2 linked regions of the Prochlorococcus marinus CUG1417 genome follow. The protein of the gene in region 2 interacts with the protein of the main gene of each other region in a pairwise test. Links are inferred from orthologs where the notes say so. Each region holds a gene or a part of one and is shown on either strand. Other genes may lie near its edges.

The links.
Region 1: the proteins of dnaA (region 2) and dnaB interact in binary tests that used the Escherichia coli proteins (3 or more experiments, as listed by UniProt). The link is inferred for Prochlorococcus marinus CUG1417 from one-to-one orthologs.

What each region holds. Positions count from the first base shown.
Region 1 is NZ_JAAORN010000002.1:558,598-561,819, reverse strand. The notes cover bases 84-2,967. They hold dnaB (replicative DNA helicase), read right to left. Parts: upstream 2,275-2,967; coding sequence 892-2,274; downstream 84-891. Other genes in these bases: HA140_RS09125 (acyl-CoA desaturase), read right to left, coding at 2,809-2,967; rplI (50S ribosomal protein L9), read right to left, coding at 2,333-2,788; mnmG (tRNA uridine-5-carboxymethylaminomethyl(34) synthesis enzyme MnmG), read right to left, coding at 84-879. Also shown: more of mnmG, read right to left, coding at 1-83; more of HA140_RS09125, read right to left, coding at 2,968-3,222. UniProt on the Escherichia coli protein: The main replicative DNA helicase, it participates in initiation and elongation during chromosome replication. Travels ahead of the DNA replisome, separating dsDNA into templates for DNA synthesis.
Region 2 is NZ_JAAORN010000001.1:531,573-534,887, reverse strand. What follows is about bases 88-3,064. They hold dnaA (chromosomal replication initiator protein DnaA), read right to left. Parts: upstream 2,285-3,064; coding sequence 890-2,284; downstream 88-889. Other genes in these bases: HA140_RS03010 (TIGR04282 family arsenosugar biosynthesis glycosyltransferase), read left to right, coding at 2,479-3,064; HA140_RS03020 (glutathione S-transferase), read left to right, coding at 88-881. In the rest of the region: more of HA140_RS03020, read left to right, coding at 1-87; more of HA140_RS03010, read left to right, coding at 3,065-3,099; HA140_RS03005 (TIGR04283 family arsenosugar biosynthesis glycosyltransferase), read left to right, coding at 3,092-3,315. UniProt on the Escherichia coli protein: Plays an essential in the initiation and regulation of chromosomal replication. Binds in an ATP-dependent fashion to the origin of replication (oriC) to initiate formation of the DNA replication initiation complex once per cell cycle.

The sequences.
Region 1 (3,222 bases), on a different replicon or contig from region 2:
ATATCTTGGCCCCTTACTATCAATAAAACCGCCGTAAATGGGAGTTAAATGTAAATTGTCTCGAATTAGTTGATGTGTTTTGGGAGTTGTTCTAGTGATATGACAACTAACTTGGGGCATATTATTTTTGATATCTGGATCAAACGAAAAATATTTATCTGCTGCAGTACTTGGTTGAATATCTAATTCATCAAAAACGATACTTCTTTTATCAACTCTTGCTGGAGTCCCTGTTTTTAAACGTTCTGTTTTGATACCAATTTCGTGCAAATTTTGAGTGAGACCTTTTGCTGCTTGTTCGCCCGATCTACCAGCTGACATTGATTTATTTCCTATCCATATTCTTCCTTCTAAGAACGTACCAGCTGTAATGATTACTGATCTTGCTGAATAATAACTACCAAAGAAAGTCTTTACACCCTTTATTCTTTTTTTGACGATTTTTTTTGAGTTTAATCCAATTTCTTCAGTTTTTCCGATATCTAGTTCAGTAATCATTGCTTCTTTTAATGATAAATTATCTGTATTTTGTAGTATTTCTATCATCTTTTTTGAGTATTCTCTTTTATCTGTCTGAGCTCTTAATGCCCATACAGCAGGACCTCTACTCGCATTTAATATTCTTTTTTGTATAGCTGTCTTATCAGCTAATTTACCAATAATTCCACCTAATGCATCAACTTCATGTACCAACTGACTTTTTGCCGGGCCGCCAACAGCAGGGTTGCATGGTTGCCAGGCAATCCTATCTAAATTGATTGTAAATAAGGCTGTAGAAAATCCTAATTTTGCTGTTGTTATAGCGGCTTCGCATCCTGCATGACCTCCACCAATAACGATGACATCAAAAGATTCATTTGTTGAGTGATGATCTTGCATTTTAGGATCGATTTAATTAGCTAAATTCCTAAATCTCGTAAATTGAGGTTCAAATAATAATTTAACAGTTCCTACGGGTCCATTTCTATGTTTAGTGACAATGATTTCTGTAATTCCTCTATCTTCAGTCTCTGGATTATAGTATTCGTCTCTATAAATCATTAATACTAAATCTGCGTCTTGTTCAATAGATCCCGATTCTCTTAAATCGCTTAACATTGGCCTTTTATTTGTTCTAGATTCTACTCCTCTACTAAGCTGAGATAAAGCTACTACTGGTACTTTTAATTCTCTGGCCATGCTTTTAAGACCTCTTGTTATTCGTGAAAGTTCTTGCACTCTGTTATCAGGGGTTGATCCTTCCATTAACTGGAGGTAATCAATCACAATTAATCCAAGTTCTTTTTTTTGTTCAGCTATTAATCTTCTGCAGAGAGATCTCATCTCTAAAACACTTAAGTTAGGCTTGTCATCTATAAAAATTGGTAATTGACCTAATGAATTGATACCTTCTCCGAGCAATGGCCATTCATCTTGCTGTAATCTGCCTGTTCTTAGCCTGCCACTCTCGATTCCAACTTCCATAGAGAGCAATCTATATGTCAATTGTTCTTTACTCATTTCAAGGCTAAAAACACACACAGGTAAATCTTGCGATTGTGCAACATTTTTTGCCAGATTAAGAACTATTGAAGTTTTACCCATTGAAGGTCTTCCAGCAACAATTATTAAATCACTTCTTTGAAAACCTTGAGTCATCGCATCAAGGTCATAGAAATTTACTGGTATACCAGCTACTGAAGTACCTAATGATCTTGACTCTATTTCATTGAAAGTACTTGTAAGGATTTCAGCTGCTTGAGTCAGGCCTTTTGAAGGTTTTTCTTGGCTGATTTCAAATATTTTTTGCTCTGCTTTATCTAGAACTTCATTAGTATCTTGAGTTTGATCAAAACCTAGTTGAACCACTTCATTCCCAGATCTGATAAGTTGCCTTCTCATGAATTTATCGTTAATTAAATTAGCAACTTGTTCTATGGAGGCTGTAGAGGAAACATTTTCAACTAGTTCTACCAGTTTGCTGTTTCCTCCAATTTTTTCTAGTGATCCATTATCTGCTAACCAAGCACTCATTGACGTTAAATCAGTTGGTTTACCCTGGGTATGCAACATTAATGCTGTTCTATAAATCTCTTGATGGGCATTTATATAAAAAGCTTCAGGTTTAATTAAGTCTGCAATTCTTCCGATCGCATCTGGATCAAGAAGTATGCCCCCAAGAACAGCTTCCTCTGCTTGAACGTTTTGAGGAGGTACTAATCCAGAGTTTTCACTATTAAAATCCTTTTTAAAATTTTTATTTTGCCCATTATTTGGAAAAGGTACTGAAACCATATCTTTAATTGCTTAGATATATACTCTGGCTACTTTTCAAAATATTGCAACAAATTAATTAACTTGTTACTTCAATATTTACTTCTGCATTTACTTCTGGATGTAATTTTATTTTTGCAGTAAAGGAACCTAAATTATGAATATCAGGAACTGTGATGTTTCTCCTATCAATTTCTTTTTTAGTTGCCGCTTCTATCGCTTCGGCAACATCCCCATTGGTAACCGTTCCAAAAAGGACTCCATCTTCTCCAACCTGTTTTTTGATAGTGAACCTTCCTATTGTAGATAATGCAGTTTGGAAATCTAAAGCTTCTTGCTTTAATTTATCAGCAGCGATTTTTTCTTTTTCTTTTTTCCTTTCAATTTGTTTAAGTACTGCTGGTGTTACATTCATTGCCTTGCCATAAGGTAATAGAAAATTTCTTGCGTATCCTGGTGCTACATCAACTAGATCTCCTTCTTTACCTAGTGATGCGATTGATTCAGTTAATGCGACTTGTACTCTTTTAGCCATGAAAATATTGAACAATATAGTTAATAATACGACCTGGAGGGTAACTTTACTTTTTTTGCAAAACCAAATTTCGCAAGAATCTTAATATGTTCCCATGTTATGTCTATCTGTCCTTTAAATAATCCTTGTTTTGCCGAATTGGGAAATGCATGATGGTTATTATGCCAACCTTCTCCAAATGTTAATGCAGCAACCCATGCATTGTTTTTAGATGAATCACCGCTTTCAAAAGGTGCTTTACCCCAACAATGTGTCGCGGAGTTGACTAGCCATGTTACGTGATAAACAACCACAAGCCTTAATGGAATTCCCCAAAGGACTAGAGCCCATCCTCCAACTCCTAATTTTTGACCTATTGCGTATAATGAAAGCCCAATAGGAATTTGTAAGAATAAAAAATATTTATTTAAAAATCTATAATATGGATCCTTGAT
Region 2 (3,315 bases):
AAAATGAATTTGGAGCACTTGGATCATTTATAACATCCCGTAACCTTGATAAAATTCGAGAATTAGAAAGAGAAATCTTCAGATCTTGGTGTAACTGGCTCTGCCGAGAAAGCCTTAATTTTATAGATAACTCTTTTAGAAAAAAAAGATTTAAAGAATCCATTTCTAAACTCAATGAAATCCTAAGCAAATCAAAATCAGGGTTTATTGATCCATCAGTATCTAATAGGGGTAATATAGAGCCTGGTGTTGGAGATATAATTTTTATTCCATATATGGAGAGAATGAATGCTTCATTAGCTTATTATAAAGGGTTTAATTTAAGATCTAGTTACCGTCATGTAGACAACTGGCTCACCCTTTTTGAAGGAACAAGTGTTTATAGAGGCACTCAAGGAGACTTTCATACTCACTCCCATGATTTACCCCCACAAATGGGTGGATGTTATAAAGAAAGCAATGAACAACAGATTATTTTCTCTGAACTAATAGATACTGGAAAGGGTCTAGGTAATTATGAATTAAATAAAAATTATGATTCAGAACATTTCGCTAAAATCGCTCTTAAAAGGGTAATAAAGCATAAAAACAATTTACTAAAAGTAAACCCACACAATAAAGAATTTTTTGAAGAATCATTGAGATCAGCGTTGACCCATATGATCACAGGCGAAGTTCTAATCCCTAAAAAACTTTCAGGGATCTCTTTAAGATACTTAAAAAATAGAATCTCAGTTCCAAGAGATATGCCTTTGATTTCAGCAAGGTTATTGAGACAATCAATAAACAAAATTGAATCACTCAGTGATATCAATGAAATAGATAAGATACCTTTCAGGCATAGATATGATCAAGACCCTAGAAATTTTGTTTCTAGTTAACCGTAAAACTATAAATTTTTTCTTGAATCTATTTGAAGTAAATCTCTTATTTTTTGAACTTGACTCGCAATATTTGGATCAATAGACAATTTTTTTTCAACTTGCTCAATAGCATACATAACTGTTGTATGGTCTTTACCTCCAAACTCATCTCCAATTCTTGGTAGGCTTAGATTTGTTCCATGTCGCATAAGATACATGCCTATTTGCCTAGCCTGACTTACCGGTTTTCTCCTACTTGAACTAATCAATTCATCAGTAGAAACTTTAAAGAAATCAGATACTTTATTAATAACTTGTTTTGGAGTAACAACTACTCCTACACTATTTGGATCAAGCATTGGAGCAATTGATTGAACTGTCATTGGCAACCCTGTTATTGATGCGAATGCGACAGCTCTAGTAAATGCTCCTTCCAATTCTCGAATATTAGAAGTAAATCTTCCTGCTATAAATTGGATTAAATCCCTTGGAAGACTCATGCTCTCTTGTTCGGCTTTTTTTTGAAGAATAGCCGTCCTAGTCTCAAGATCAGGCGGTTGAATATCTGCTGTCATACCCATTGAGAACCTAGAGATTAATCTCTCTTGAATTCCCGACAATTGACTTGGAGGTCTATCACTTGCAATAACGATTTGACTTCCTGATTCGTGAAGAGCGTTAAAAGTATGAAAAAATTCTTCCTGTGTATACTCTTTCCCTTCTAAAAACTGTATATCGTCTATTAAGATCAAATCTACGTTTCTATATTTATCTCGAATAGCTGTCATTCCATCTCTCCTGATACCACTAATAACATCGTTAGTAAAAGTCTCTGTAGATACATATTTAACTTTTGCATCTGGATCTATTTCTACTCTATAGTGACCTATTGCTTGCATTAAATGAGTTTTACCAAGACCTACTCCACCACAAATAAATAATGGATTGAATTCTCTCCCAGGAGATTCGGCAACTGCCAAAGCTGCTGCATGCGCCAACCTACTATTTGGTCCTACAACAAATCTTTTAAAGACGTAACGCAAGTTTAAACCGTTAGGATTCTTGAATTGATTTTTTGAAGAATTATTTTGGGTATTATTAAAAAAAGATTTTGTTTTATGATTAACGTTCTCTTCATTTGGTTTCTTTTTATTTGTTAAGGTGTCTATGGTGTTTGTTTCAGATTTAAAAACAACTTTTACATCATGACCACAAATTTCTTTTGTAGCTTTTTCGATAGTTTCACAATAATTCTTTCTTAACCAATCACTTGAAAATGTATTTGGAGCAGTTAATGTCAACAAACCATTCTCAAAGCAATTAAATTTAGCAGGCCTTATCCATGTCTCGAATGAGGGCTTACTTAAAGTTTTCTGGAGTGATAGTTGAACTTCCGCCCAAATAGAATTAGTTGCTTGCAAAATTTTATTATCTAGATTATTAATCTAATTGGAATTTAATAATTGGCCATTATCAAATCACAAGATCAGGATAAATTTAAAAATTTTTAACAATGCATGATCTAAATTAAAAAAATTTTTTATATTTTTTTCTTTTTATGAATATAATTATTTTATGTTTCTATAAAGTATTGGATAAAGCATTACTTATTATCATGGCAAAATGGCATGGTTTTGGAAGATGCAAAACAAGGTTATCAAAAGATATAGGTAAAAGTAATTCTGCAAAAGTACAAAGTGTGATGACCAAACATACTATTTCAGTTGCTAAATTTATCCAAGAAACAAATCTAATTGATATTTCTATAGCTATATCTGGTTTAGGGGAAAAAAATTGTAGGAGATGGTCTAAAGAATTAGGCATCCAAAAATTTAATTTACAAGGCAAAGGTTGCTTGGGCGAAAAAATGAAAAGGCAAATAATCATCAACAAAAAATTTTGTACTCAAAATAAAATCAAAAATATTATTTTTATTGGTACTGATCTTCCAGATCTATGCCATCAAGATTTATTGAATACTTTAAGAGAACTAAAACAAAATGATCTTATATTGGGCCCATCTAATGATGGTGGATATTGGCTTATTGGTTTATCAGAAAAAATAATCTCAATGCATCTATATTTACCTTTTATCAATATTATGTGGGGGACAGAAAGCGTTCTGCAAAATACAATTGATAATTTTGCGTCTTTAAAATTAAAATATAAATTTTTAGATAAAAAAATAGATATAGATACAATAATTGATATTCAAAATAGTAATCAACTTGTCTAAGATCTCGATTATAATCCCAACTTTTAATGAAGCCAATAATTTGCCATTATTGCTTTCAGACTTGTCAATCATTCAAAAAGATGGAGAAATTATTATTGTTGACTGTGGCAGTGAAGATAAAACAATTGATGTAGCAAATATTTATGGAGCAAAAGTATTTAAATTAAATGAAAAAAATCGAGGTTTACAATTAAATGTAGGTGCTAAAAATTCCAA